DNA from 4 places in the Paenibacillus hunanensis genome. Region 1 is predicted to be linked to each of the others. Evidence: predicted binding sites of a transcription regulator. Region 1 holds the regulator's gene; each other region holds the start of a gene.

Region 1 (8,159 bases):
TTACCGATATTAAGGCAGGGCATCAGCTGCTGCCAGGCTATGAACGACTAGTAATCGACGAGGCCCATCATCTGGAGGATGTGGCTGGTAAGCATCTGGGGATGCACATGAAATATTTCACATTGGTTCATCCACTGCTGCGTCTGTTCAAGGATAGCAAAAATGGACAGCTCGCTGTATTGCGTCAGCAGCTTGGCTCGTCGGGTAGTGAACGAGCGATGGAATGGGCGATTGCGATCGATAATCTGTATCCTGAGCTGGCAGATGTGAAGGAAGACTGGGACAAGCTGAACGAGCTGCTGTTTGCGCTTTTGCCGCAGCGCAGCGATGCTGGACCAGGGGAAGCCGCTCAGTTTACCTTACGATTGCTACCGGATAAAAAGCCGGAAGAATGGGCACAGATTACCGAGCTAGAGAATCGTATTCATATTGCGCTTAGCCAGATCATCCGTCAGGGTGAGCATATTATGGGTAAGATCAAGGATTCTGACGATATTGTGGATACCGATGGTCTGGTGACGGATGTAACAGGTCTATTTAAGGATCTGGGCGGTGTGCGCGACGATCTGCGTCATTTTGTGAAGCTGGACAGCACGGATACGGTATACTGGTATGAAGCGAATGCAAGCTATCGCAGCAAATCGCTACAGATGTACGCTGTACCGGTAGATGTGAGTGAGCAGCTCAAGGAGCACTTTTTCGATAAAAAGAAAAGTATTATTCTGACCTCAGCCACATTATCGATCGATAAAAACTTCCAGTATATGATCGAGCAGCTAGGACTTAAGGAAGCCGAGCAGCAGGGCAAGCTGAATACGGTCATGCTGGAATCGCCATTTAATTATCGTGAGCAATCGCTCGTGCTCATTCCGCGCGACTTTCCAACCTTGAAGGGAAGCGTCGGTGATGAGCATTTTGTATCAATGCTGGTGGAGTCACTGGCAGAGTCTGCACAGGCGACACGCGGACGAATGCTGGTGCTATTTACATCCTATCGGATGCTCAGGCAGGTGTATGAGCCGCTGAAGGAGAAATTATCTACTAGCGAGATTGCAGTTTTCGGTCAGGGAGTAGATGGTGGCAGTCGTACGAAGCTGACCCGCCGCTTTCAGGAGCATCCGGCATCGGTATTGCTCGGAACGAGTAGCTTCTGGGAAGGCGTCGATATTCCAGGTGAAGCATTGACCTGTCTTGCGATCGTAAGACTACCTTTCCAGCCGCCGAACCATCCGCTCGTTGAAGCGAAAAGCGAACGGCTCAAAAGGGAAAAGAAAAATCCATTCATGAAATTATCTGTGCCACAGGCAGTTATCCGATTCAAACAGGGCTTTGGGCGACTTGTCCGGACGGCAAATGATCGAGGGATCGTGCTTATTTATGATACGCGGGTAATTGAGGCCTATTACGGCAGACACTTCCTGTATTCTCTGCCAGGCCCCAAAATGGAGCATATGTACACCCGTCAAATGATTCCCCGTATTGCCGAATGGTTGAGTGACCGGCCACAGGAGACGGAAGCTGCAAATCAAGAGGGGGAGCAAGCATGAAATCCGAAAAAATATCTGAAGCCGTCGTGCGAAGATTACCTGTCTATCTAAGATATCTGAATGAGCTTCATGCCCGTGAGGTGCCGACAGTATCCTCTCAGGAGCTGGGACAAAAGCTGGATCTGAATCCAGCGCAAATCCGCAAGGATCTAGCCTATTTTGGCGATTTTGGACGTAAAGGTATCGGTTATGATGTATCGTATCTGATCGAGAAGATTCGTCATATTCTCAAGCTGGATCAGCAGATTAATGTGGCGCTGATCGGAGCAGGTAATCTGGGGCATGCCTTATCAAACTACAATGCCTATTTACAGGAGACGATGAAGATTGTCGCTGTATTCGATTCCTATGAGCCGAAGGTGGGCACGAAGATCAACACACTGACCGTCAAGCCGATGAGCGATCTGGCAGAGACGATTCAAGCGAAAGGTATCCGTGTCGGCATCATTACCGTACCGAATACAGAAGCACAGCATGTGGCGGATCAGCTGGTTGAAGCAGGTATTGAAGCGATTTTGAATTTTGCACCGATTATTTTGAGAACACCACCGCATGTGCGTGTGCATACAGCAGATTTTACAACCGATTTGCTCAGTCTGGCTTACTATCTTGAAGACGGAAAGGAATTAGAAGTCAATGAACAACTCTCCGAGTAAATGGATGATTAAAAACGGTATTTTTGCCGTTCTGAATGGACCGAAGCCTGTGCTGCACGGTCATATGGTGATTGAGGACGATCTGATTACTTATATTGGTGAAGAAGAGCCGCAGGTAGAAGAGGATGTAGTCGTTGTCGATGGACGTCATCAATTCTTCATTCCAGGTCTGGTCAACAGTCACGGTCATGCAGCGATGTCACTGCTGCGCGGCTATGGTGATGATCTGGCATTGCAGGTATGGCTGCAAGAGAAAATGTGGCCGATGGAAGCCAAATTCACAAGTGACGATGTATACATCGGAACAGCACTGTCTGTACTGGAAATGCTCAAAGGCGGTACAACGACATTCCTCGATATGTATGATCGTTCGGAGCGTGTCGCTGAGGTTGTTGAGCAATCCGGTATGAGAGCTGTGCTGATGCGTGGTGTTATCGGTCTGTGCTCGGAGGAAGAGCAAACCGAGAAGCTGAATCAGGCGACTCAATTCGTACGTGATTGGCATGGTAAGGCAGATGGACGTATTACGACAATGATGTCTCCACATGCGCCGTATACGTGCCCGCCACAATTTATCGAACGCTTTGTACAGGCAGCACATGATCTGGATGTGCCGCTGCATACACATATGTCCGAGACGATCGCTGAGGTGGAGCAAAATGTACGTGACTACGGTTTGCGTCCAGTTGCTCATCTGGAAAAGCTGGGCGTGTTCACACGTCCAACGCTGCTTGCGCATGCGGTTCATTTGAATGATGAGGAAATTGAAGTGCTAGCGAAGCACAAAGCGACCATTTCCCACAATCCAGGTAGTAACCTCAAGCTGGCAAGCGGTGTAGCACGAGTGCCGGATCTGCTGAAAGCAGGAATCGTTGTATCCCTCGGAACGGATGGCCCGGCAAGCAATAACAACCTGGATATGTTCGAAGAAATGCGTCTGGCTGCCCTGATTCATAAAGGTGTATCTGGTGATCCAACAGCCGTACCTGCAACAGAGGCGCTGCGTATGGGTACAGAATATGGTGCCAAATCGGTATTCCTCGATAACACAGGCAGCTTTGAAGTGGGTATGAAAGCCGATATCACATCGCTGAATATCGATCAGCCACATTTCCTGCCATTCACAGACTTTATTTCCCATACTGTGTACTCTGCAAGCGCTAAGGATGTACTGCATGTATGGGTAGATGGCAAACAGGTAATCAAGGATGGCGTATCGCTGACGCTGGACGAGGAGAAAATCCGTCGTGAAGCGCAGTCGGCCTTTGAAGGCTTGCTCACACGCTGACTTGCAACAGATTAGAAAGGATGGCGTGTCTTGCGAAATTTGGGAACAGGCAAATGGATTGCGATCATTATCACGATTCTCGGACTGATCGTGCTCGGCGTGAATCAGTTCTACGTTCATGTAATGGCCAAGCCGTGGAGCCAGGAGCAGACTGCTCTTGAGATCGCCCAGCAAAATGCCAAGTTGACATCGGTCACACATAGCTACAAGTCGGTGTGGAACGATACTTCCATTTACTGGGTCATTCAAGGTAGTAATGAGCAAAATCAAAATGTAATGGTCTGGGTGAAGTTCAACACTGACGGTACTCCAGCTACAGGCATTAATGCGGTGCATACGGAGCAGACAGCAGGTACAATCACCGAGCAACGGGCAGGAGAGCTATTGCAAAAGGATCTTCCCGGCGCTGAGGTTGTACGCTCAATCCCGGGCTCGTATAACGGCAAATATGCCTGGCAGGTATTTGCCAAGTCAGGCGATCATTACTACTATGTATTTTATAACTTCCGTGACGGTACGAAGCTAGGCGGCCCAATGCAGCTGCCAAACACGCTTACGCCGTAATACCAATCAGATACATCTAAAGTTGTGCATGAAGGTTGAGCGAAAAGGTGGCGATAAGCTTCATCTGTCAGCTGTCAAACTATAGTGTACTGCACCAAGTAAGTTAAACAGTAAAAAACAACCGACTGGAGAGACGAGTATCGTTTCTCCAGTCGGTTGTTTTTGTTGGTTAAGCAAGAGATATAAGGAGATATTCACATTCATTCATATGGCATAGTTAGCGATAAAGATAGAAGTAGTACAAGTTTAAATTGTACTAGAAATATACAATTATCAGCTACTATCAGCCACCTGTCATCTGTATATTCATCCGTGCTGAATAGGTTGGCTTGTTTTAATTGAGGTATTTCATAAGCCTACTTATGCACCGGCTTACGAATTGATATACGCACCAATCAAACTAACTCTAAAAACCATATAGGCTATAACCGAACTAAAAGCCCCATGGACTATAAACAGTTTACAAACGAATGGTCACCAGTATAAATGATGTTCCTTAAACTCTTGCAGGCTCGCCCGATTCAGCAGTAGCCAGTAAGATCGCATTAATTCCGTTCAAAAATGCCAGACCACTCGCTTTGATCACATCCGTATCCATCGCTCTGCCTGTATACAGCTGACCTTCATGCTGGAGCTGAATATGAACGCGTCCAATCGCTTCCTGACCGCTTGAAATGCTGTTGATTTTGTAATGCTTGAGTGTAGCTTCTACGCCAGTCAGCGAGAAAATTGCACTATACAACGCATCGATCGGGCCATCGCCAATCGCGCTGCCGGTATGCAGCACGCCGCCTTTTTTCAGTTGTACCGTTGCGGTTGGCTGCAAGCCACCACTAATCACCTGAAAATGATCCAGCTCGTACAATGGAGACGTAATCTGCTCCTGCTCCTCAGTATCATTCAGCAAAAAGAACAGATCATGGTCATACACTTCTTTTTTACGATCAGCCAGTTCGAGGAAGCGCGCAAACCAGACTTCCAGCTGTTCAGGATCATTGGCAGTATAGCCCAGTCGTGCCATTGCATTTTTAAAAGCGTGACGACCTGAGCGCGCGGTCAACACCAGCTCCATTTCACCAGCACCGACTTGCTCGGGCGACATGATCTCGTACACATTTTTATCCTTCAGCAAGCCGTCCTGGTGAATACCGGAGGAGTGGGCAAAGGCATTTTCGCCTGTAATCGCCTTGTTCACCTGTACATCCAGACCGGTCAAATGCGTCAGCAAGCGAGACGTATTCATAATTTCTTCTGTGCGAATGCGCGTGCTGCACTGGTAACGTTCCTCACGTACTTTTAATGCCATCACGACTTCTTCGAGCGATGTGTTACCGGCACGCTCGCCAAGTCCGTTAATCGTACATTCTACCTTTTGCGCGCCTGCACGAATCGCACTCAGCGTATTGGCAGTAGCCAGACCCAGATCATTATGACAATGGACGCTCAGCATGACTCGATCATCCAGATTTTTCAGGCGATCATTGATGCTGGAGATCAGATGACCGAATTCCTCTGGCTCTGCATAGCCTACTGTATCTGGCACATTAATAATCGTTGCCCCTGCACGAACGACCGCTTCAATCGTTTGCCACAGATATTCGAACTCCGAGCGTGATGCATCCTCTGTGGAATATTGCACATCCGGCATCAGCGTACGTGCATAGCGAACCGCATCCACACCCATTTGCATAACGGCATCACGCGAACGATTAAACTTTTTCTCGACGTGAACGTTAGAGGTTCCCAGTACAATATGGATGAACGGCTGATGAGCATCGCGAATACTCTCATATACGGCATCAATATCGGCTTTGACCGCACGCGCCAGCGCGGTGATCGACATCTGCTGACCAGCGGTGCGAGCAATTTGCTGAACCGCTTCAAAGTCACCACGCGAGGAAGCAGGGAAGCCCGCTTCGATCATATCCACCTGTAAACGCTCGAGCTGCTTGGCAAAAGCCAGCTTCTGCTGCAAATTCATTCGTGCTCCAGGTACCTGTTCACCATCACGCAACGTTGTATCCAATACAATAATATTTCGATTCATCTCATATTCCTCCCAGATTTAGATTGAATGATGCTCGCCTGCTTGCGATCTGCTTGCACTGGCTCGTCAGCCATCGCTCGCATAGTAAGAAGGGGAAAGGGACATCAAAAATAAGTCTTACGCAGGAATCGGGCCCGAATCCAATGCGATGCATTATTACTTCGTTATGTGCTTTTACATGTGGGTTCGATCTGGATGTAAGGTAGTCATGCTACCCATGTATATCAAGCGAGCCTATCCACATCCGGAATATGGACAGCAAAAAGCCCCGTCTCCATAATAGAGACGGGGCATAACCCGCGGTACCACTCTAGTTAATCGCCAGCTTGCAGCGATTCAGCTCATTCGATGGCGAACACCATCTATCCCTATAACGGGGGAACCCGGCTCACCCTACATATCAGGCGGCTGCTCATAGACCAGTTCGGAATGATTCCACTACCGCTTCTCACCAACCAGCGGCTCTCTGAAAGAATCCTCATTCGTACTTCTTCTACTCATTGCATTTGATTATGTTCCAGCTGTGTAAATTTGTTACATAATGTAGCATAATATTTTATGAGAAAGCAAGTGTTTTATTTTAAAAATACAAATTATATTTCTTGAATGAAATGGTAGAAAGGAGGTTAGGTTATACAAATGGCGGACTCTCATGGATATATGGAATATGATTTTGCGAGTTTGAAGAAGGTACAAGTATTGGGGCAAAAGGAAGCAATTGATGTATTTTTGAATTGTTTTCGTTTAAAGAGTGAATATAGCTTTAAAGGTATGCTGGAGTTTGATGATTTAGAAGAGATTTTGGTGGAGGATTCTTATTTGGTTATGAATAATGAACCGAGGCGAAAAGGAAAGCAGATTTTTTTTACAGGGAATGTCGTTGAAGCGAAAAAGGATGATCTATTGTTTTTTCTAAGTGAGCCTATACAACGGCATGATCTGATTGTTCCTTTAATGATCGTGCCTGTCATTGATGGTGGTCAGCCTAGCTATATAGTAGCGACTCAGGAAGATCCTATTTTTGAATGGTTTGCGGCAAAAGAAGGAGAACGTTGAGAAGAAAGGAGCAGATCGGTATGTATTTTACGATCGCTGAGATGAAAAGATGAACACACAAATGTCTGTATTTATAAGTTATTTCGGTGACCCTGTGGAGCCAAATGATGCTACATCAATCAGGAAAGATATTATAAATGCTTTTAGAAAGCCCTATCTCAAACAGGATATGACTACACATGGGTCGTTATGGAATCAATATTCTTTTCCTCAAGGTACAATTACGGTTGACCATATAGCGCTAGACAACGATATTTCTGGTTATATGTATGTGGAAGGTAAGGGGAAGGATGGAGTTGTTTTTTTAGCTACGTTGTCACAGTTTATAGATTATCTTAATGGTCGAGAGGATGGCTTATTCCCAGCTGTGTATTTTGTTGATCGTGAATGTACGATGTGTCTCTGTGAAAATGGGGAGCGAGGTGCAATGAAGCCTGTCTATCTTTATCAAGGTGGAACGAGGTGACCTGCTACAAATCGGAGTGACATACCAACAATAACGTTGTTGAATTTTTAATTATTTTTAGAAATGTCGGTTTAGATGATACTATGATACAAAAGAAAGACACTGCTCACATAGATGAGGTGCAATATGAACAGACTGAAACAAAGCATACGCGAAAAAATAAAAAAAGAATATCGTCTTCCGCACGATATTGAAGCTATAGCAGCAGCTATCTATACATTGAAAGTTGCTGACAAGTCCGATACGAAACTAATCATAGCAGATTTTTTAGAAAGTGTAGCTTGCTCCAAATACAGTGATATCGTTAACATTACTTATCAGTATTTAAAGCAACTAGCGCAAAATCAAGGCAAGCTAACGGATGAAGAATATCAAAAAATTGCACATTTGTTTGACTCTATACATATATTTTTGGATCTAGGTATGGGGAATGAACATAATGTTGTGGAGAAGTCGGAAAGGCTGATTTTAGATGTATTAGATAAAAGAGGAGCCACCATACTTTCGACTTCAGACACTTCAAAGCCCTGGTGGA
Region 2 (8,159 bases), 1.6 Mb from region 1:
TTGGGGCGTCCCGGATTATTATCATCGATTTGAGACGGATCGGCTGTCCCGATCTTACCCAGGTACACAAAGAAAAAGATCGCAAATCCAACGCAGCTGATCCCATTAATGACAAATGATAAATAATACGAAATATCCGCCAGCACGCCACACAATGCCGTCCCCAGCGCAACCCCGATATTATTCGCTACATACACGATATTAAATAGCTCTCCCCGCCGATCCGCAAACCGGAAGCCGATAAACGCCTGAATCGCTGGCATCGACATAGAGTTGAACAATCCGATAAACACCATTGCCCCCATGAATAATGGAAAATGGCTGCTAACGGCTGGTAATGTGAACAAGAATGCCCCATTTAACAGCAGCGAGCCTACGATCAGACGCCGTACACCCAATCGATGATAGAGCGCGCCACCTAATAGCTGCCCAATAATACCACCAAGTGATTGTAAGAGCACCACCAGCCCGGCATCCTGCATCGGACGCCCTAGCTCCTGATAAACGAATAATGTGACGAGTGGCCACATCAAAGACCCGCCTGCTGCGTTGAGCAGACTGGCGAGTAGAAAGACTTGAATTTCCCGTGGATATGTTTTGAGCCAGCGCATGATGAATTCCTTTCCCTAGGTAGACCTGCTAATCGCAAGCATGCCTCTATGCTGTATAATCAACTGCAAGTGCTGCCATTAACCCGGCAGACATATGTATTCATGTTCAAAATGATCGATCAAACACATAGCTTCTAGTATGCTTCATGGCAGTTATAATGGGCAAGCATATCCTTTGCCGCTTTACACGGATAAGGAGCTGAATAGGCAAGGTACACCGTATCCTTTTTCGAGCTGGAATAACGATGTATGTGGTTAAGTGCAGACTCCTGCCAAATCGCGAAATCATATAACAATGTGGAAGACAATAGTAAGCGATCCGTTGCCCTATTTCACCATTAAAAACGCACCTGTTTATGCTGGAATCGAAGATGGAAGAATCTACTGCAAATTTTTTAGTTATTTTAAATTCAGTTATGTTTCAATCGGTCGGCGCCCGTTTAACAATAAGTAACGGCATTTGGCGAGAGTGATGTCCCCTTCATTCTCACCCTCTGTCATATCATGGACCACTCCCGGAATCCGCCATATCACGGTTTCGTTCCCCCGAACCGCGACATGGCGGATTTCATTTTGTCTATTTTCAGCTTAATTCCTGTCGCTATCGTATACATAATTCAATCCATCATATAGATAAACAAATGACCCGCCAGCAGGCAGGTCATTTTTAGTCTATTTTGTACAAATAGCTCATGTGTATATTCGGATCATTCGTGTACGTTAGGATCATAAGATGTCCATATCTTTTAACGATGTCCTTGCTGTAGCGCCAGAATGCTATTGAGCAAATGAATTTTACGGATTGGCTTCGTGATCACCGTCTCGAAGGTATCGCGGAATTCGCCCTCGACCTTTTCACCCAGCGGAGCAAGCAGGAATAGCTGCTGCTTCTGAATCTTCGTCCGCTCGCGTATCCAGCGCTCGCGATCCAGCATATCCAGATCGACCAGCACCAGATCATAATCATGATGATACAGCTCATCAAAGAAACGCTCATCCATATCATCTGCAATCGTTACATGCGCGCCCCATTCCACCAGCATGTCATGAATCAATCCACGACAGATCGCATTGTGCTCCAGCAACAAAATTCGCAAATCATGCAGCACATTGTCCTTAAATGGAATCGATGGTAGATCGGTATACCGTTCAAATTCCAGCGTAATACTAACCGAGGTACCCACACCATCCAGACTTTCCGCTTGAATCGTGCCACCCATCAGCTCAGTGAGCTGCTTACAGATCGCCAGTCCAAGCCCGGTGCCCTGGTGCATATGCTCGCTCTGCTCATGCATTTGCTCATACATTTTGAAAATATCGTTCAGACGCTCCGGTGGAATACCGATGCCTGTATCTTCTACAGATACCTTTACCGTTAATCGGTCGAGATCATCATTCGGCAACATAAATAGCGATACACTAATATCGCCTTTTTCCGTAAATTTGATCGCATTTTGCAGCAGATTCATAATGATCTGACGCACCTTGAGCGCATCGCCGATCACGAATAGCGGAATATCTGAATGTACATTCAAATGCACCTGCACACCTTTTTCAAAGGCGCGTGGTGCCAGCGCATACGTCAAATCCTCCATCGTGTTGATCAGATCAAACGGGTCGCGTGCAAGCTTCATTTTCCCTGCTTCAATCTTGCCAATATCGAGCAAATTGTTCACAAGTGCCATCAGCGATTCACTGCTCGTATGCAGCACATGAAGATAGCCCTGCTGCTCCTCATCCAGACTCGTATTGCGTAGCAGCTCGCTCATGGACAAAATTCCATTCATCGGTGTACGAATCTCATGGCTCAGCATGGCGATGAAGCGCGACTTATTCTCAGCAGACTGCTCCGCCTGCTGGCGTGCCTGCTGTTCGCTGGCAAGCTGCTGCTGAAGCTGCCGTAGCTCCTGCTCCATCTCGTTTTGTTTTTGGATCATTTCATTCCACTTATATTCATTCAACTTTTCCATACTGCACCTCTTGATTCGTTCTGCGACACATCAATCCATTTATTACCCGATCATCATATTTTGAAACGAGACTGAATACTGGGAGGTGGCTGTCTGGTTTCGTCTATTTTACAAGCTATTGCTTCTGCTTCTGCTTCTGCTTCTGCTTCTGCTTCTGCTTCTGCTTCTAAGTGTAGATTTAGATATGATCACATAGCAATGCTTATGATATGTAATCCGTGCTACAACTAGTATTCCCCAATTTAGCTACAAAAAAAGCACCTTGCGCTGAATATTAGTAGATGTGAGTCGTCTAATATCTCAGTAGAAGGTGCTTTGGTATTTAGTATTTAGTATTCAGCATTTGGTACCCAGCATTTAGTGTTCAGTGTTTACTATGTGGTACTCAGTACATTCAACATGTAGATGATACGATTCCAACCTACAGCACCTTCCCTAGTCCTGCACATGCTCCCTTCCATTTATGAAAGAGGAGTTATGGAAGAGGAACTATAGTTTTCGCTCACACATGCGCCTGCTCGCTATGCTGAAGCGGCAGTGCTACAGCAGCGCCTGTTCCTGGCTGTACAGCAGGTTCTGGCTGCGTTGTATGATTCGTGTGATCTGCTGGTGAAGCTGGAGCCGTTCCTGCTCTCATAGGACGAATATACGCTGTAAAATAAGCACAGGCGACGAACAATGCACCACCTGTCAGATTACCAAGCCATACCGGAACAAAGTTCATCGCGTACTGTCCCCATGAATAGTATCCAGCGAAGATCGCAGCCGGGATCAGGAACATATTCGCTACAACGTGCTGGAATCCGATAGCGACGAACGCCATCGTTGGGAACCAGATGCCTAGCACTTTGCCGCTAATATTGTCCGCACTGTAGGATAACCAGACTGCCAGCGCTACAAGCCAGTTACAGCCAATACCGGATATAAACATTTGCAGAAAGCTTCCCTCCAGCTTATGCCCTGCCATCTCGACCGTCTTCGCAAGATAAGGCCCCGTCTCTGTCATTCCAACCACATGTCCAAAGAAATAAGCAACGAATAACGCGCCCAGTAGGTTCGCGATCGTGATCGCAAACAGATTACGTACCACCTCCAGCGTACGAATACGCCCCGCCATGCGCGCCAGCGGCACTGCCATCATATTGCCCGTTAGTAGCTCTCCCCCAGCAACAAGCACGAGAATCAGACCTACCGGGAATAACGAAGCGCCCACAAAATTAGCAAAGCTCCCCCATTCCTCCGGCATACTAGCAATCACCCGAATATCCAGCAAGAAACCAAGCGCAATAAATGCACCTGCCAAAAAACCCAGCACCAGCATCTGCGTCCAGCTAGAGCGCGCCTTGGTCACACCTGTATCAATGGTGTTGAGCGCGATCTGCTGCGGTTTGTAATAAGCCATAATGAAGGTTCTCTCCTTTGAGGAATTCATTGCTGGATGAAGGAGACCTAGACAGAAGCATGCTTGTCTTCGATATCTATCGATACAGCAGGAATTCACTTTATTTTCGCCTGTAATCAGCGGTTATTTGCATATTTCAATTTTAATAGATTGACTTTGTGAAAAAAGTAACAAATATCACGTTGAGAGGGTGAAGGAGGGAATTATTTTAAATATTTGAATTTTCATTTTTAATATTCGGATGTGAAGTGTGGTTATAGCTGTGGGAAAATGAAATTATTATATTTCTAGAAATTAAAGACTAACTTTGCAAAAAATATGATCATTTAATGCTCAACTTCTGATGATAGACATCAAAAATTCGAATAATGGAGGTACTATCCTATGGCTGTTTCAGCAATTATTTTAGATCCACAGAATGAATTTGAACAACTGTTCACGATTCCAGTCGCTGGACAGCGTTCATTCGAAACGTATTGGCTTCCTGCTATTGAATCTATACATACAGAGTGGATTATTAACATTCAATACGGAATTGATCTGACAAAAACAGAGGCTGATTGCTTCATCCATGAGTTAGATGTATTACTAAGCTGGGTGGATGAACATATAAAAGATGATGTACGAGAACAAATGCTATCGAGAATCCATCTTCTACAAACCAATCTACCAAAGGCATTTCAACGCGAAGATGCTATTGTATTTATTGGTTAACTTCCTTTCTGCTCAGCTAATAAAGTATAGTAGGACACATTTCTTTATTTCACCAAAAAAGACACATGAGCTCCAAAAAAATAAAAAGCCTACTTGCATCCAAACCGCAAGTAGGCTTTCGTTTATATCAAACATTCTGAACACATATGTCTATCTTCATCCAGCATGTGTAACGTGGATTCAAGTACAGCAACTTCGTCATCGCAACCTGATCTAGTTCTTTCACTTCTATTTCCTGTACAGCAATTGCCATCTTTAAAACTCCAATTCATCTACCTCAAAACTCATCTACACCCGAACGTTACGTCCCTTACGCGTTCACAGGCTCCTTCACAGCCACTGGAGGCAATGCTTGCAGACCTACGCTATTCAGGTAGTTCCACGGTTTGTTATAGTGCGGCTGGAAGAAGAAGTCGACAAAGGCGAGCTGATCGACGGTCATGCCAGCTTGAATGAATACCGAGATCGTATTGATCGACTGGGTCAGGTCAGCGTGCGACATGATCTGGGCTCCCAGAATGCGGCGGCTTGTTTTCTCGTAGACGACCTTCAAGGTTACTTTCTCATGCGTAGGCATAAACTCTGGACGATAGTTATCCTCGATTGTCGATGCTTCTACATCCAGTCCAGCCAGACGCGCAGCAGTTTCGGTCATACCGGTTGCCGCGATATTGTCTTCGTAGATTTTGATACCGGATGTGCCCTGTGTGCCCATATATTCAGTAGTTGGCTGCACCAGATTGCGTGCGACCAGTGTACCCATACGAACTGCATTCGTTGCGAGTGGGATATAGGCGTGCTGACCTGTTGGGTTGTAGTAGATCGCGCAGCTATCGCCCGCAGCGTATACGTCCTTCTTGCTTGTTTGCATGTATTTATCGACGATGATCGCACCGTTCGGCAGCATGTCGACCTGTCCGGCAAGCAGCTCGGTTTGTGGACGGAAGCCGATGCACAGAATAACCATATCCGCAGTATGCTCACCACGGTCGGTAACAACGGTCGTCACATTGCCATTCTCACCTTCAAAGCGTACAACCTTCTCGTTCAGCGCCAGTTGAATTCCTTGCTCGGTCAATGTTTGCTCGGTACGTGCAGTGAATTCTGGATCGAGATATTTGCTCAAAATGCGATCCTCTGCGTCGATCAGAGTCACCTGTTTACCATTCATCTGGAACGCTTCGACCAGCTCGACACCGATATAGCCTGCGCCGACAACGACGATGTTGCGTGCGGTTTTCGCTTTTTCGATGATCGTATTGGAGTGATTGAAGTTTTTCGACAGGACGATATTGTTTAGCTCGATGCCTTCGAACTTCGGAATGATTGGCCACGATCCAGTCGTTACGATTAATTTGTCAAATGTATCGGTCAGCACTTCACCTGTGTTCAGATTGCGTGCGGTTAATGTTTTGGCATCGGTATCGACGGAGGTCACTTCATGCAGCATTTTGGTCGTTACACCTAGCTCGGCCAGTTGCTGTGGCGACGAATAGAACAGTCCCTGTGCATCCTCGACGACTCCACCTACATACAGTGCAATACCGCAAGATAAGAACGAAATATTATCGTTACGCTCGTAAACGGTAATCTCAGCATCCGGGTACAGCTTAGCGGTGTTGACGATGGCGGCGGTTCCTGCGTGTGTACATCCAATAACAGCTACTTTCATGATTTCTTCCTCCTGTGTGGTTCTATATTTGTGTAAAGCCTGTTATCCATTCCGACATGTGCAGCAGTTCATTGCTCCATCACGCATCGTTGCGGAATGGGCAGACAACTTAGTGAATACATTCACATTCGTAATAATGCGAAACGACTACGGTTGATGCTTGAAGCGACTCGTCTACTTCTGTGAATCGGATCTGGTCTACAGGGTCTACATTTACCTGGAGCCAGTTGATCCCTTCTTACTGCTGCTTCTACTTGAGCATCCTTCAATGCTGTCGTTTGCTACCTTATCGTTCGGCTCATTAGCAAGAACGATTCTGTCTGTATGATTGGCAATGGCTACGTCATCTACATCGAAGCATATGAGGATGATTCTGCTGGATGACGATAAGCGTTACCGATTGGGGTATGGTGGAAACGATTGGTTTGTGAATGTTTTCACCTTATGTGATTATTATATTGTGATTTTTGTCACAATGCAATAGGTTATATGGATGTTCATACTTTGTTCATATTTTCACAACTGTAATATGAGAAAGTGCATAGCCTGAAATGAGGATGCGTGGAATCTGATCTATCCGCCATTAAAATACACCTTTGTTGCTGCTATTGTTCTATATATAGCTCTCACCTCAAACAAAAAACATAGCAAAAGAGCCACAATCGTATCGACTGTGGCTCTTTACATAACGTTGTATTTATATATCGTTCTAATAGAAGCGAAACATACAATAGTAATAAATATTCAGCAATAGACTTCGCCTTGCTACTTGAGTATTGATACTTCCGTATTGATGCTTTTGCAATCAACTGATCCTTGCTGTTCTGCTTGCGATCAGTTACGAACGGCTTGCAGAATCGGTGCTTGCTGGCGAACCTGCTGTACCTTCTGCTCTGCCTGTACGGCTTCATGTGTATGACCTTCGAGCGCATATGGTAGGCACAATGGTACGCCACTACGTGGATCGACGATAATATCTGCTTCGATGCCGAATACATCACGTAGCACATCACATGTCATAACTTCAGTTGGTGAGCCTTCTGCGATTGCTTTGCCCTTCTTGATCGCGATCATATGATGCGCGTAGCGAGACGCATGGTTCAGATCATGTACAACCATGATGATCGTACGACCGGACGTTGCATTCAGCTTCTCTAGCAATTGCAATACTTCCAGCTGATGCGCCATATCCAGATACGTTGTTGGCTCATCCAGGAACAGAATATCTGTATCCTGTGCCAGTGACATGGCAATCCATGCACGCTGGCGCTGACCACCAGATAGTTGATCGATCGGACGATCATGGAAATCGATCATGCCTGTTGCTTCCATCGCCCAGGCGATCTTTTCCTTATCCTCTGCCTTCATCGAGCCAAAGCCCTTCTGATATGGGAAACGACCATACGATACGAGCTCGGTTACGGTCAAGCCTTCCGGTGCGGTTGGCGTTTGCGGTAAAATAGCGAGCTGTTTGGCAACCTCGCGTGTCGATTGCTTGTGAATCGATTTACCGTCCAGCAGCACAGAACCATTTTTCGGCTGCATAATACGTGCCATCGTTTTCAAAATCGTTGATTTACCAGAGCCATTCGCACCCACAAGTGCTGTAATACGTCCCTGTGGAATCTGAATGTTCAGATCCTCTACAATCAAACGATCCTCATAAGCAATATCCAGTTTGGAAGTCATCAAACGCACCATATTTACCCATCCCTTTCAGGCAGCCCATCCGTATCGGTATAGCTGCATATCATAATTAGCGGCGTGATTCGCCAGACTCACCATCATTG
Region 3 (8,159 bases), 380 kb from region 1:
GCTGCTGATGTGATCCATGCATAATGATCTCACCCTCATCGATAAACACAATCTCATCCATCTGTTCTGCGCGTACCAATCGATGCATTACCCAGATCATCGTTTTGTCGCCCAGACTACCTAATATCGTATCCAGCAGCTCACGCTCTGTAGTCGGATCAAGTCCCACCGTAGGTTCATCCAGAATAACGATAGGTGTCTGCTGTAGCAACACACGAGCAAGTGCAATCCGTTGGCGTTCTCCACCGGAGAAGCGGCGTCCTGCTTCCTGCATCGGTGTGTTGTATCCAAGAGGCAGAGCTGCGATGAGCTCAGATAGTTTGGCAGCCTGCATCGCCTGCTGAACTTCCTCGGTTGTAGCTTCTGGACGACTGAGACGCACATTGTTAAGTAGCGTTGTATCGAACAGATACGGCTTCTGATTCAGTACCGCGATGAATCGGTGAATGTCCTGTGCCCACTGAGAAGCAGGCTTACCATGAAGCAATACCTGTCCGCTTGCTGGCTCGTAGGCGCCTTGAATGAGCTTGAGTAATGTAGATTTACCAGCACCACTTGGCCCGATAATCGCAATCTTTTTCCCTTGCTCAATCGTTAGATTCAGATTACGCAGGGCAGGCTCATGTTGACCCGGATACGTGTATTGTACCTGTTGCATTTGAATGGATGATGGAGATCGCGCTGATATTGAAGCTATAGATTGGACTTGCTGGATCGACTCTATAGCAGATGGAGACGTAACGCTATTGCTCCGCATTGCTGGCATGGCTGATCCTTCATTCCACTCATCATTCAACTTGTCTAATCGTGCTACTGATTCACCGTATGACGGAATACGCTGAATCGCATCGGTCATCGGTAAAAAGGCTTCGGTAAGCGGCAGCATCACGAGTACGCAGGCAGCCAGCAATGTTGCCTCCATGCTGCGACTTGCCACCTGTCCGGTTGCCCAGACTGCCGTTTGTGCAACGATGAGGCCAACGACCGTTTGTAGTACGAGGGCAGTATACCGTTTATGTCGACTCAGCTTACGCTCATAATGAGCTGCATCACGTTCTTGTTCGGCGTAGCGCTCGGCAAATTCATGCTGTCGGCCGCTAATGAGTAGATCACCCAGCCCCATCACACTATCTGTAAGCTGGCTGTATAGCTTCGCTTGCTTCTGCTTGAGCTGCTGTTGCCATTTACGACTGATGTATAAGGAGCCAAAAGGAACAACGGCTACCAGTACCAATACATAGAGCGCGATCATACCTGCAAAGACGGGATCAAACCAGCCTAACAAACCAATCAGCACACCATAAACGATCAATGCCGCTATGGCTGGGAAAATGGTGCGTACATACACATTTTGCAGTGATTCCAGATCGTCGGACATAACGCCGAGCAAGTCTCCTGTACGATATTGACCGCGTAATCGCAGCGCATGCGGCTCCAACTGATCATACAGGCGTACACGCATAGCAGATAGCACACGTAATACCGCACTGTGAGCGAGCAGACGCTCCACATAACGCAGTACGGAACGAGCAATACCGAATGTGCGCACGCCTACGATCGGTACATATAGCATCAGTATATTTTCTGGACGTAATGAAGCTTTTGAGATCAGATATCCCGACGTGAACGTAAGCATGGATGCACATAGTAATGTAAGTGCTGCGAGCGCGATAATGCCAGCGAAGCGCAGGCTATTTTGTTTGATATACGGAATAATCCAGCCGCTACGACTCATGCGCTCCCCTCCCATTGTTCATTCATCCAGCTACAATACAAGCCACCCTGCTGCAATAATCCTGCATGCGTGCCTTGCTCTACGATCCGTCCTTGATCCATCACGATAATCCAATCCATATCGGTCATCCAGTGCAGTCGATGCGTAGCGAGTAAGACGAGCTTATTCGCAAATAAAGGCAACATCGTCTGCTTCAGCTCATACTCGGTTTCGATATCCAGATGTGCAGTTGGCTCATCCAGTAAAAGTACATGTCGTTGCCCAAGCAAGGCTCGTGCGAGAGCAACGCGTTGCTCCTGTCCACCACTCAGCATGCGTCCACCTTCACCGACCTGCTCGTTCAGACCCTGTGGTAACGATTGAAGCAGCTTACCCAGACCTGCACGCTGCATGGCTTCAAGCACTTCTATGTCTGTCGCCTGCGGTTCATATAGCGCAATATTATCGCGTAATGTACCGCTGAATAGATACGGATGCTGCGGAATATAGGCTGCTCCTGTACGCCAGCTTGTATAATGCAGCGCTCCTCCATATCCCTGTGTATGATGCCAGCTAGCTGTACCTTCATGGGGGACAAGAAAGCCTGCCAGCAGATCGATCAGTGTTGACTTGCCTGCTCCACTTGCACCGATAATGCCAATTTTGCCATAGCCCTGCCAGGTGAAGGATACATTTGATAATGCGGTGTATTGATCCTTTAAAACAGGTAAAGTACCGGATTGGATTGTATTAGCTGATTGATGGGTAGCTTGTACAGCTTGCTCTGGAAGATGCTGTTCATGAAGAGGCGCTTTATTTGCTGAAATAGAAGGCTCTGATCGATGTGTAGCCCGTGTTAAGCTCATATCTGAGTCCTGTCCATAGTGGATCGATACACCTTGAATGATTAGTGTGCTTGCCTCATTCCATAGGGTAGCGTCTGATGACGCATCCCTTATGATAGTAGTCGATTCACTGCATGTGGCAGGATGCTCAAGCGACTGCCCCGGTATCGGTTGCTGCATAATACGCTGAATTTCCTCGCCTGCCTCCTTACCATCCATCGTTGCATGATAATCAGCACCTAATGAACGAATCGGCACGAAAAATTCAGGTGCCAGAATCAGAATCGTCAATGCTGGCTCCAGCAGCATTTCACCATGTACAAGTCTCAAACCGAGACTTACAGCTACAAATGCAACCGAGAGCATCGTGAAGAAATCGAGTGCAAATGAAGACAGAAAGGCTACACGCATCGAACCGATCGTTGCTTTGCGATATTGTTCGCTTGTACGCCCGATTGTCGCTGCATGCGCGCGACTGCGACCGAGAAAGCGAAGTGTCTCCAGCCCGCGTAACGAATCAACAAAATGATTCGATAATACGCGATAGGTTGCCCATTGCCGATCCATTTGCTTTTGTGCTGCCAGTCCAAGCAGGATCATAAACGCAATAAGAATTGGAAATACCAGTCCTAAAATGATTGCCGACAGCCAGTCTAACCGAAGCACATACAATCCGATTAAAAGCGGCGTTAGCCCATTGGACAGCATCCGTGGAAGGATCAGCTCCAAATACGTGCGATATTTACCAATGCCTTCACGTACGAGTGTGACCAGATTGCCTGTCCCCTGTCCCATCGCATATCGTGGGCCAAGCGCAAATAGCTTATCAATTAGCGCCCTCCGTAGCTGCTGTCCCGTTCGCTCGGCAAAATCATAAGCGAGCTTTTGCAGCAGCATGGACAAGAGCTGACGAGCAATCAGCGCACATCCAAAACCACCGATATGACCGAGCTGGCTTTGAATCGTATCACCGGAAAACAATCCACTTACCGCCTGCGCCAGCCACACCGATTGCATCACAATCACAATCGTCTGTACGATCGTCAGCGCAGCGGTTATGACCATCACCGGTCTGATGCCCGCTAGCTTCCATAAATCCTTGCCCATACCGCTCCAGCTCCCTTTATATTTTTACTTTATCTGTTTGATCTTCACTTGATATAGCACTTTATTTCTTGTGATATATCTTCATTCATGTGGTACGTCGTTATAGCTACATTGCGTATAGACAAGTCATTGGTTAGGGTTCCATCCATTGATCTACTGGCATGAAAATTGCCCATTTTCCAATCCTTCAACGGTTATCGATACGTTACAATTTGCCAGCCCACCTACTTACAATCCCATCTCTAACTGCCTAGTATTCCAGATGTGTCTTTTCATTCAGACGCTTGTGGAATACAAAATAACTCCAGATCTGATAACCAAGTACGAATGGCAATAGCGTTAGCGCCACAATCGTCATGACTTTGAGTGAATATGGCCCAGAAGCAGCATTGTATACCGTCAGATCGTACGCTGCTCCAAGTGAACTCACCATCACGCGTGGGAACAGAGCAACAAATATACCCGAGATCGCCAGCGCAATCAGTCCACCTGTCATGCCAAAAGCCCAGCCTTCACGACGTTTGGAAATAAAATAGCCTGCCAGTACGAATAACACCACGCCTACCGCTGCCATCGCGATTAATACCGCTCCACGCACACGGAATGCATCTGTATATACCGCTGTCAGTACAGCCGTTAGCACGAATAACACCGCCAGCGGAATCATCAGCTTATGTGCCAGTGCATGAGCACGCTCACGCAGCTGTCCCGTTGTGCGTAATGCAGAGAACATTAATCCATGCAGCAGACAGAGCACGACCGTTGTTAAGCCAGCAACGAGCGAATACGGATTGATCACATCGAAGAAGCCCGCGTACATCTGCATGTCGCTATCAATCGGTAGTCCTTTGAGCATTGTTGCAAAGGCAACCCCGAATAAGAGCGGCGGCAGCAGACTTCCGAGGAAAATGCACCAATCCCATACCGCTGTCCATGTCCGATGGCCGACTTTACCACGGAATTCAAAGGCGACCCCACGCGCGATCAGTGCCAGTAGTAGCACGACAAATGGAATGTAAAATCCGCTAAACAGCGTAGCATACCAGTTTGGAAAAGCCGCAAACATGGCACCGCCCGCAGTCAGCAACCACACCTCATTACCATCCCAGAATGGGCCAATCGAATTGATCAGCAGTCGCTTCTCCCCATCTGTGCGTGCCACCAGGCGCGTGGACATGCCTACACCAAAGTCAAAGCCTTCCAAAAAGAAGAAGCCGACAAACAGCACAGCGATTAATACAAACCAGAGCTCATTAAGAGACAGCATGCTTCAATTCCTCCATTTCGAATGGATCATTCCCGTGATGATCATGATGGGTTTGCTCATCTCGTGGCCCTTTTTTGATCACCTTCACGAATAGGTACACCATTACCGCACCAAGCACTGAATAGATGAGCGTAAATGTAATGATCGAAAATAATACCGAGCCAGCCGATACGTTCGGCGATATACTATCCGCTGTGGTCATCAAGCCAAATACTGACCACGGCTGACGTCCAACCTCCGTCATTAACCAGCCTGTCGTATTAGAGATGAACGGCAATGCAATTGCATACGTCATCGCCCACAGATACCAGCGTGGCATGCTGTCCATTTTGCGACGCGCCAGCATCAATGCTCCATACAGCGATAGCAGGATCAATAATCCACCACCTGCAACCATAAAGCGGAAGCTCCAAAAGGTCGTTTTCACCGGAGGAATATAATCGCCAGCTCCATATTTTTGCTCATATTGTGCCTGTAGCTCATTCATACCGGTAACAGAGCCGGTGAATTGTCCATAGGATAGATAGCTTAATAATCCGTTGAGTGGAAAATTCACTTCATAGCTATTGCTCCGACTGTCCGTATCGATACCACCAAATAACATCCATGGTGCCTTTTCCGGTGTCGTTTGCCAGATACCCTCAGCGGCTGCCATCTTCATCGGCTGTGTTTGCACCAGATATTGCGCTTGATCGTGACCGCTAAAAGCAACGATCAGCGATGAGATCACTCCCACGATGATGCTGATTTTGAACGATTTACGGAACAACTGTACATCCTTACGGCGCAGCAACTTATACGCGCTCACCCCTGCCATAAGAAATGCACCGGTCAAATACGCACCAAACACGGTATGCGGGAATTCCACCAGCAGCTGTCCATTGGTGAGCAGCGCCAGAAAATCATTCATTTCCGCACGTCCATTGTTCATCTGGAAGCCGACTGGATGCTGCATAAATGAATTGGCTGCTAGAATCCATAGCGCCGACAGCATCGTTCCAAGGGCGACGAGCCATATACACGCCAGATGTACCTTTTTGGATAAACGTTCCCAGCCGAAAATCCATAGTCCAATAAAGGTCGATTCCATAAAGAAAGCAAGCAATGCTTCTACCGCTAGCGGAGCGCCGAACACGTCTCCGACAAAGCGTGAATAGTTCGACCAGTTCATCCCAAACTGGAACTCTTGTAAAATCCCGGTTACTACCCCAACGGCAAAGTTAATCAAAAACAGCTTCCCCCAAAACTTTGTCAATACCTTGTACTCTTCATTCTTCGTGATCACATACATCGTTTCCAGTAAGGCTACGAGCAGTACAAGACCGATCGATACCGGAACGAAGAAAAAGTGAAACACCGTTGTAAGCGCATATTGAATGCGTGACAACATAATAACATCCATACGAATACGTCCTTTCTCCCCTAAATTATTGAGTAAGCTATCTGGTTTGCGGTCCCAAGCATGAATCCTGTATGTATACTGCCGCCCTCCAAAATCTATTCCTAGTTTCGCAAAAATGTTACTCGCCGATTGTGATTTTTATCACTAAATATATCTAAAAATCAAACAAAAAGTGACAAAAAGTGATTGAAGTCACAAATTTACCGTTGGAGAGCGTTTGCAGGTATTTTAGCTAAGAAACCGAACATGATCGAGCATCCAATAAATGGTTAAATCTCTGCTACGATGGCGAGAGGTTTTCAGAGTATAATGAGAGGTGTAATGGGTATGGAGGTTTTATTTTATAATGTATACATATATAGGATGGAACAGGTAAACTAGAGCAGCTACGGCAAATTGAGGTTGCTTATCGCAGAAAAACTATTGCTCATTATAGCTGTGGTATAGACCGCCAGACTGCCTTTTTACACAGCCAATCTATTTGCAATGAGCCATTACTTTTAGTCAAAGGACAGGGGTGTGATTGTACATATGGTTGAATTCTTTACAGGCATGTCGCCGATGCTTCAGGCTTTTCTTGCTACTCTGTTTACATGGGGAATGACAGCAGTGGGAGCAGCATTAGTATTCACATCAAAAAAGCTGAATCAGAAGGTATTCGATAGTATGCTCGGCTTTGCCGGAGGTGTGATGATCGCCGCCAGCTTCTGGTCGCTGATCGCGCCTGCACTGGAAATGGCAGAGCAAAACAGCTCGCTCCCCGGCTGGATTCCAGCAGCGATCGGCTTTATGCTGGGTGGGTTGTTTCTGTGGACAGCGGATAAAGTGATTCCCCACCTCCATCCTACACTGCATCCGACGACTGACGGACATGCGCCAGAGGGTATGGGGACGCGTAACCGACGTCGTAGCACCCTGCTCGTCTTTGCGATTACACTACATAATATTCCGGAAGGCTTAGCAGTTGGCGTCGCCTTCGGTGCAGTCGCCAATGGCACCTCCGGTCAATCCCTAGCCGCAGCTATCGCGCTGGCTATCGGTATCGGCATTCAAAACTTCCCTGAGGGACTCGCCGTATCGATGCCTTTGCGTGGCGAAGGCATGAGCCGTCGTAAAGCCTTTTTCTACGGTCAGCTATCCGGTATGGTCGAACCGATCGCCGCCGTGATCGGGGTTCTCGCTGTTACACTTGTTACCCCGTTATTACCTTACGCCCTCTGCTTTGCCGCTGGTGCTATGATCTTCGTCGTTGCCGAAGAAGTCATTCCAGGCTCTCAGGAAAACGGTAATAAAGACCTCGCTTCTATGAGCCTGATGATCGGATTTACCGTGATGATGGTATTGGACGTGGCGTTGGGATAAGACGAGTATATGGAATTGTAGTTTAGTTTGATTACAATTTAAACGTATCAGTATCAGTATCAGTATCAGTATCAGTATCAGTATCAAATTATGTATGTTTTAGCGCGGTAGTGAATCAGAATTAACTATAGTATGCTGTTTTAAATGTACGAAGATATATTTTACTGGCGGTGTATGTAAACATCGGTTGTAGGAGATGCACCACTACGGGAAGGAATAAGGGGACGGGCTCCCGTATCGCACAGGAATCTACGGAGTAGGAGGGAATGTAGATTCCCGTGCTCAAAAGTCGCCCTTTCCCCTTATTTCCTTCCCTTCGTTACCTGCGTTTCGCATACATATGAGTTGTATTACATGATTTAGCTCATATATGATTTAACTCATACCCATGCACTGTTTAGTAAATAGCGTATAGATAAGATGAATAGCCTTCGATGTCGCCAAATGAATATGCGAGATCGA
Region 4 (8,159 bases), 2.6 Mb from region 1:
GTCGTTTCAATAGGACAGTCGATATGAACATGGAACATATTCGATACAGGCACTTCGGGTAAGGTATGAATATGAGAGCAGGCATTGAGCAAGCTAGCGAGCTCTTTAGCCTGTTCGTAATATTCGCTCATTTTCCCAATACGCTGCTCGTAGTAGTATTTGGAGCTTACGATATACGGATACAAGCCGATCAGATTACCGCCATGTCGGTGCTTCCACACCTTCGCTTCCTGCATCACATCTTCATCACCAGCTAGAATCGCTCCAGCAATACCGCCGATGCCTTTATAAAAGGAAATATAGACCGTATCGAACAGGCTGCAAATTTCTGCGGCTGTTTTGCCATAATAGGGAGTAATCTCAAATAAGCGTGCACCGTCCAGATGCAATCGAATCCCTTGCTGGCGACAATAGTCTGCGATCGCTTCTAGCTCTTCATAGGGCGGTAGCTGTCCTCCGATCTCACGCTGCGGTAGCTCAAGCAGCACACAGGCGACATCTTCCGTGATACTCGTTACATCTTCTAGCCGGGTGACACGGTTCTTATCTCCTATCAGTACGGCTTCGATATGATGTAGCTCTTTTAACGCATCCTGCTCATGTAGCTCCAGATGAGATAGCGGATGATACGCAACACGCTTGACGCCTTTCCGATCACACCAGATGCGAAGGGCAATCTGCTGTGCCATCGTTCCACTCGGGAAAAATACCGCCGCTGGCTTACCCAGAACATCAGCCATTTGCTGCTGGAACTGCTCGATTAATTCACCAGTACCATAATGATCACTACCTGTCGTACCATCGACCTGCTCAAATGCTTCCTTCAACACATTAATATTACGAGGGCCATTGCCACTGACTCGAAAAGCGGCCTTCACAAAAGCCTCTTCTAACGTAGGTGTATATGTATGCTCATCCATTGCTGTTCACTCCTATTCTGTGCGCGTTGTGGTTATATTATATGCGAAAATGCCTGCCGACTCTATCTGGATGTGCATCCATACAAAAAAAGCCCTTCCGGTTAACCCGGAAGGGCTTCGTTATGCAGCTAGTATAGCTACAATGGATAACTTAGTAGCCTACGCCATTGTACGTCATGATCCAGATCGAGCCGGATACAACGACCAGTACAATTGCCAGACCGAAGATCAGTGCCATTACGTTCCAACGAGGTTGGTTACCCTGACGCTCACGTACGTGCATGAAGAAGAACAACTGCACGACGAATTGCAGAACCGCTGTAACCATAATAATAAGGATGGTTGGCAGCTGGGACAGCATGTGGTTCAGAACAACAACCAGTGGAATGATGGTCAATACGATCGACAGGATAAAACCGACGATGTAGGACTTCAGCGAGCCATGTGCATGAGCTTCGTCATGACCATGGGAATGATCGGAATGGTTCGCCATCTTACATCACCCCCATCAGATAGACGACCGACAGGAGGAAGATCCAGACGGCGTCCAAAAAGTGCCAGTACAAGCTGATAACATTGACTTTACCGCGTGTTACATCGGTAATGCCTTTGCGTGCTAGCTGAATCATAATCAGCAGCATCCAGCCCAGACCCATCGATACGTGGAGTCCGTGCGTACCAACCAGTGTGAAGAACGAGGTTGCGAATGCGCTGGTACCGTAGTTAAAGCCTTCGTGTACCATTTTGATAAACTCATCAACCTCAAGGAAAATAAAGGATGCACCGAGAATCCAGGTTACGACCAACCAGCTAATCAGCTGTTTAACTTTACCTGCATTCATTGCCAGTACAGCCAGACCACTTGTGAAGCTGGATGTGAGCAGGATGAATGTCTCCGCGATAACACCCGGCATTTCGAAAATCTCGTGAGCTGTTGGTCCACCTGCCGTGTTGTTGTGCAGGACAACATACGTGGCAAACAGCGTACCGAACAGGACAACGTCCGTGATCAGGAAGATCCAGAAGCCAAGCATTTTCAGCTCTTGCGGATCATGGTGACCGTGATCATGACCATGTGCATGATCATGACCGTGCTGTGATACGGCTTGTGCCATTAAAGTGTCCCCCTTAATGAAGCCTCAGTCTTTTCTACTTCCTCGGCAGGGATGTAGAAGCCCTCGTCATCATTCATCGAACGGGCAGCCAGACACGCAAGTACGCCGGCGAGTCCAAGAACTCCCATCCACACCCAGTGGAAGGTGAAGCCAAAGCCCGCAATGAAGAAGAAAGTAGAAAATACAATCGGGATACCCGAGTTGCTAGGCATATGAATTGGTTCGTATTTTGGTTTGGCATCCTTTTGAGGAAGCTTACCCGCAGCACGACGCTGCTTGTCGACCCATAATGGATCTCTGCTGTCCACTACCGGAGTAATGGCAAAGTTGTATTCTGGAGCTGGGGACGGGATTGTCCACTCAAGTGTATGAGCATCCCACATGTCGCCAGTTGTATCTTTTTCACGATATTTGAAGCTATACGCAATTTGAACGGCTTGCAGAATGAAGGCAATACCCATCAGGTACGCACCAACCGTCGAAACGACGTTCAGTGGGCCCCAGCCTGTATCCCAGTCAAATGTACTTACACGACGAGTCATACCCATCAGACCGAGCAGGTATTGTGGCATGAAACATACGTAGAAACCGATGTTCCAGAACCAGAATGACCATCTACCCAGCGTTTCGTTCAGCTTGAAACCGAACATTTTTGGCCACCAGTAGTACATGCCGGCAAAGTAACCGAACACAACCCCACCGATCAGAACCTGGTGGAAGTGGGCAATCAGGAAGTAACTGTTATGGTACTGGAAATCAGCAGGCGCAACCGCGAGCAGAACCCCTGTCATACCACCAACGATAAACGCCGGAATAAACGCTACTGTCCATAGCATCGGCAGATCGAAGCGAATTCGTCCACGATACATCGTAAACAGCCAGTTGAAGATTTTAACCCCTGTCGGGATTGCGATCAACATCGTGGACAATGCGAAGAAGGCGTTAACGTCCGCACCGGAGCCCATTGTGAAGAAGTGGTGAGCCCATGTGAAGAAGGAGACGAACGCGATGATCATCATCGCAAATACCATCGAGGTGTAACCGAACAGCTTTTTGCGTGAGAACACGCTGACGACTTCGGAGAAAATACCGAACGCCGGCAAGATAACGATATATACCTCTGGGTGACCCCACATCCATATCAAGTTGATATACATCATCGGATTACCGCCACCGTCAAGGGTGAAGAAGTGTCCTCCTCCGAAACGGTCGAGGAACAGCAGTGCCAGTGTAACTGTCAAAATTGGGAATGCAAAAATGATGATTACACAAGTTGCAAATACCGACCATGTGAACATCGGCATTTTCATCATTGTCATGCCTGGTGCACGCATTTTAATGATCGTTACAAGGAAGTTGATACCTGTTGCCAGGGAACCAATACCGGAAATCTGGATACCCCAGATATAGAAGTTTTGTCCTGGTCCAGGGTTAAATTGTAGCTCGGACAGCGGTGGATAGCTCAGCCAGCCCGCATCCGGCGAACCGCCGATAACGAAGGACAGGTTGAACAGCATTGCGCCCAGGAAGAACAGCCAGAAGCTGAGGGAGTTCAAATAAGGGAACGCAACGTCACGCGCACCGATCTGTAGCGGTACAACAACGTTAAACAAACCGAACATAAATGGCATCGCCATAAACAGGATCATAACAACACCGTGTGTCGTAAATACCTGATTATAGTGTTCTGGATGCAGGAACTCAAAGTTCGGAATTGCCAACTGAGTCCGCATCATGAGCGCATCGACGCCGCCGCGGAACATCATAATGATCGCAGCCAGAATGTACATGATACCGATTTTTTTGTGGTCAACCGTAGTCAACCAGTTGCGCCAGAGCCATTTCCACTTTTTGAAATAGGTCAATCCGGCAACGATGGCAATGGTTACTAATCCAATGGATACGTCTGCACCATAGATCAACGGATCGCCAGTAACAAAAAACTCGGATGCAAACTGTTTAAGATTTTCAAGCATCGTTGAGCTCCTTTCACTTTCTTGGTCCATGCACAGCATCATGCTGGCATGTATGGTGGCATTGCATGAATACCATTTGAATACAGCACGAATGTCGGGAGAAGCTCTCCCGACTCGATTCATACTTACAACGTGGATGTATGCGGCGCATACCATCCCTACGACAGAAACTCAACCGATTTACTTGCCGTCCATTTGTGTTTCAGGCGTAGTGTGTACCGGTTGACGACTTTCAGACAAACCGCCAGGCAGATATTGTGTCACCAGTTGTTGGAACAAATTCTCCGGGAATGCCGAAAAATACTGCTTGTCCGCTGTACCTGGGATCGCAAGCGACTGATACGTATCCATCGTCATCGGCTGGGATTCGGTTTTCACCTTGTTTACCCATGCTTCATAATCGGATTCAGTCACTGCATTCACATCAAAGTTCATCGCACCAAAGTGCTCACCACTAAAGTTAGCACCGGAGCCGTAGTACTTGCCTGTATGATCTGCCTGCAAATACAGGTTCATCGCCATACCAGACATGGTATAAATCTGTCCACCAAGCTGAGGAATCCAGAAGGAGTTCATCGGAGCATCGGAAGTCAGTTCGAAGCGAATAGGTCGGTCTTCAGGAATAGTCAGTGTATTCACAGCTGCAATTCCTTCCTCCGGATAGAAAAATGCCCATTTCCAGTCCATCGAAACGGCTTGAATAACAACAGGCTGTTTGTCAGACTTAATGGCCACGGAAGGCTCGAGTGCGTACGTATAACGTACAGTCACGATACCGAGCACAGCAATAACGACGATCGGAATACCCCACCAGATAGACTCCAGCACATTGCTGTGGTTGAAATCTGGATCGTACTTAGCCTTTCTGCCCGGCTTGTCACGGTATCTCCATACAATAACAAAGGTCAGTATGGTTGTCGGTACGATAACGATCGCTGTCAGAATCGTAGAAATGATAATGACATCGCGTTGTCCTTCTGCAATCGGTCCTTTCGGGTTAAGAACAGCATAGTTGCTAGAACCAGCAAACAACGCCCAAACCGTCAGAGCCAGCGACAACACCGTCACAACCAGAACAACCCAGAACATAAGGCGCGAACCTGGTTTTTTGCTCATCTTGATCCCCTTTCTCACTTAACGCTCATGACGTTCATAATGTTGAAACCACACATTCCTATGTTAACACTAAGTGTCCTTTTTGCGTATCCATAGAAGGTGTAAATTTCAGTTTTTTTTGGCTTGTTAACAAATCTGTCAATTTATTAGCAGGCAGAAGTGAATGTTTTCACATTATTTAAAGATTAACATATTTTTACTTCGTAAAAAAGCCCCTTTAAGAATTATTCTTAAAGGAGCCTTAATTTTAAAATGCTCGCTGTCTAGCTGTCTTTACCCCCATTGGAATGGCAAACGGCTAGCAGACGATCATCCTAATCGTCCTTAATCCCATCCTTACCTTCATCGCTGCGTGCCTGCATCGAGCCAAGCCATTTGGCGAGCGAATAAATGAAGGCAAAGGCAGCTAAACAGCCTACACCGATCATCAGTCCAAGGTTGTTGTCGTTAAATGGTTGCAGATTCAGCACGATCAGCAGAATCCCTGCCGCGCAGCACAGCCATGCGACTACAGTCAGCATTTTACTCAGTCCATATGTGTTTTGTGCCGAGTTATTACCACTCGGGCCTCTAGATTTGGTAGCCACGAAGTCCACTCCCCTTTCCCGGATAGTCGTATTGCTGTGATGTCTACCTGAATCATTCCATCGATTGGTCTGGCGTACCAGGCAGAAGTACTATACGACTTATTACCACAAAAGGAAGCTTTTGATTCGCTACGTCACATTTATATTTTATAGCGCGCTGCTTCAATAGAAAGAGTACGGAAATTAGCGCGTCTCCATCCAGTTGTTACGGATAACATTTTGATACCAGTAGAAGCTTTCCTTCGGCGTACGTACCTGTGTGCGGAAATCGACATGAATCAGTCCAAAGCGCATCCGGTAGCCCTCTGCCCATTCAAAATTGTCCATCAGCGACCACGCCATGTATCCTTTTAAATGGATACCATCATTGATAACGCGATGCACCTGAGCGATATGCTGCTGTAAGTAGCTGATACGCATGGAGTCATTCACAATGCCATTTTCTGGCCCATCGTTAATGCAAGCGCCGTTTTCCGTAATATAAATATCGATATTGCCGTATTTTTGCAGGTAATGGATCACGTCGTATAAACCAACCGAATCGATCGGCCAGCCGATATCGGTTTTGAACAGTCCCATATCGATCGGCTCGCTGTGCAGATAGCCTGCTTCTGGATTGTAGCGATTCACTGTCGGATGATAGTAATTGATTCCGATCAGATCAATCGGCTGCTGAATGATCTCCATATCGCCCTCCTGCACAGGTGGTGTAGCTCCAGCTTGCTGGAACCAGTTGTACAGTGATGCTGGATAGCTTCCTTTATACACTGGATCAAGGAACCAGTCTGCATACACTTCAATATTACGATTGCAGGCAGCGCGATCCTCTGCACTCTTGCTGTAAGGAACTGCCCATGCCACATTCGGTGCAATTCCGATCTGTCCATCTACCGGACTGATCTCACGGAATAGCTTAACCGCATGTCCATGCGCAACGAGCAGATTGTGACCTACATTCAGCGCAATTTGCAAATCGGTATTCCCCGGCGCATGCTTGCCTTCCAGATTCGATAAAAACGCAATACACCACGGCTCATTGAACGTAAGCCAGAACTTGATTTTACCTGTAAATTCACGGAACATGACCTCCGCATATTTAACAAAGGCATCGATTGTGCGCCGATTCTCCCAACCGCCTACATCCTGTAGCGCCTGTGGTAGATCCCAGTGATACAGCGTACAAAACGGCTCAATCCCTGCCTCCAGCAGCTTATCGACAAAACGATGATAAAAGTCGATCCCTTCCCGATTGATCTCCCCATCTCCATCTGGAATAATCCGCGGCCATGCAATCGAAAACCGATACGTATCAATACCGAGTTCCTTCATTAGAGCAATATCCTCTTCATACCGATGATAGCTGTCTGTAGCAATATTCCCATTATGCCCATCAAACACCTTGCCCGGTGTATGAGCAAACGTATCCCATATCGACAGCCCACGCCCGCCTTCCTGATAAGCGCCCTCAATCTGATACGAAGCTGTAGCTGCACCCCAGCGGAAATCCTTCGGGAATTGGAAAATAGTCATGTGGTAGTACCTCCTGAAAAGTATGTAGTTTGTGAATTTTGTGGCATAGTAGTGTGTACGCTTACATCATAGTTTATCTTGTGGTGGGGCGGTAGGCTGTAACTTATGTTTCTGGGTGCGGAAAATTAAGAAGTTGATATGGTATATGAAATATTATGCTGGGCTTAGGGATATCCACTCCGGCAAGGAATAAGGGGACGGACTCAGGTGGAGCCGCGGGAATCTACTGGATTAAGAGTTAATTGTAGATTCCCGCCCCTCCAAAATCGTCCTTTCCCCTTATTTCCTTTCCTCCGTTCTGTGCTTGGCGTGACATACTGTGCTCTTGATTAAAATATAAATTTAGACTCTCTCATCAAAAATTATTCACTTCGAAAAGTCTGAATTCGTACTTTTCTATATCGACTTATTGGTTATGCATTATCTGCTATGTATATAAAACTTAAGCCTTCAGATCTTGCATTCAAATCTTTAATTCCATAGTCTGTCCAATAAGAAAGCCAAAGTAGGCTATACATCAGCACTCGTATGAACGTAACCTTACGCAACGGAGGGAAGGAAATAAGGGGAAAGGACGACTTTTGAGCGCAGGAGTTCACATTTCACTCCATCTCCCAAGTCCCTTCCTGCGTGAGACGGGAGTCCGTCCCCTTATTCCTTTCCGGAGTGCTTGATGCTCTACACCGAAAGATTTTTACTCATAACAGCTGATTAAAATTATGTATTCAAACAATCCATACTTAGCAACAAAAGAAAAAGGAACGCTACTATGCGCTCCCTTTTCCTAATACTTAATTCTGCTTAACTTCATAATTACATAACCACATATTATACTCGTTCAACTCTCAACTACATCTGGGTAATTCCCGGGAAATATTATTTTTTATTCGTTCCCCACAGCTCGACTGTATTTTT

Evidence for each region. Region 1 encodes Rex, which represses fermentation and respiration genes when NADH is low (regulators of the CRP and FNR family bind a similar motif). Its sites were predicted from a motif close to TTGTGAAATATTTCACAA; they were not measured.
Region 2: a site for Rex is predicted at 4,140-4,157, ahead of SK066_RS02965 (formate/nitrite transporter family protein). Genes of this name have one in related genera too.
Region 3: a site for Rex is predicted at 6,465-6,482, ahead of SK066_RS11020 (cytochrome ubiquinol oxidase subunit I). Genes of this name have one in related genera too.
Region 4: a site for Rex is predicted at 5,285-5,302, ahead of qoxA (cytochrome aa3 quinol oxidase subunit II). Genes of this name have one in related genera too.

Annotation. Positions count from the first base shown of each region.
Region 1 covers NZ_CP139194.1:2,325,663-2,333,821, forward strand. The annotation lists gene dinG (ATP-dependent DNA helicase DinG) at 1-1,547, shown strand, start outside; gene SK066_RS09525 (redox-sensing transcriptional repressor Rex) at 1,544-2,203, shown strand; gene SK066_RS09530 (amidohydrolase) at 2,184-3,491, shown strand; gene SK066_RS09535 (cell wall elongation regulator TseB-like domain-containing protein) at 3,522-4,055, shown strand; gene SK066_RS09540 (2-isopropylmalate synthase) at 4,552-6,102, opposite strand; T-box leader at 6,381-6,612, opposite strand; gene SK066_RS09545 (hypothetical protein) at 6,742-7,158, shown strand; gene SK066_RS09550 (hypothetical protein) at 7,208-7,624, shown strand; gene SK066_RS09555 (hypothetical protein) at 7,751-8,159, shown strand, end outside.
Region 2 covers NZ_CP139194.1:749,931-758,089, reverse strand. The annotation lists gene SK066_RS02975 (MFS transporter) at 1-611, opposite strand, end outside; gene SK066_RS02970 (ATP-binding response regulator) at 1,358-2,581, opposite strand; gene SK066_RS02965 (formate/nitrite transporter family protein) at 3,084-3,983, opposite strand; gene SK066_RS02960 (hypothetical protein) at 4,368-4,697, shown strand; gene SK066_RS02955 (FAD-dependent oxidoreductase) at 5,008-6,369, opposite strand; gene SK066_RS02950 (ABC transporter ATP-binding protein) at 7,204-8,070, opposite strand.
Region 3 covers NZ_CP139194.1:2,706,661-2,714,819, reverse strand. The annotation lists gene cydC (thiol reductant ABC exporter subunit CydC) at 1-1,735, opposite strand, end outside; gene cydD (thiol reductant ABC exporter subunit CydD) at 1,732-3,666, opposite strand; gene cydB (cytochrome d ubiquinol oxidase subunit II) at 3,917-4,933, opposite strand; gene SK066_RS11020 (cytochrome ubiquinol oxidase subunit I) at 4,920-6,335, opposite strand; gene SK066_RS11015 (ZIP family metal transporter) at 6,867-7,697, shown strand.
Region 4 covers NZ_CP139194.1:4,894,860-4,903,018, forward strand. The annotation lists gene SK066_RS19825 (threonine aldolase family protein) at 1-920, opposite strand, end outside; gene cyoD (cytochrome o ubiquinol oxidase subunit IV) at 1,072-1,413, opposite strand; gene cyoC (cytochrome o ubiquinol oxidase subunit III) at 1,415-2,035, opposite strand; gene SK066_RS19840 (cbb3-type cytochrome c oxidase subunit I) at 2,035-4,011, opposite strand; gene qoxA (cytochrome aa3 quinol oxidase subunit II) at 4,192-5,127, opposite strand; gene SK066_RS19850 (hypothetical protein) at 5,442-5,714, opposite strand; gene SK066_RS19855 (GH1 family beta-glucosidase) at 5,898-7,244, opposite strand; gene SK066_RS19860 (ABC transporter substrate-binding protein) at 8,121-8,159, opposite strand, start outside.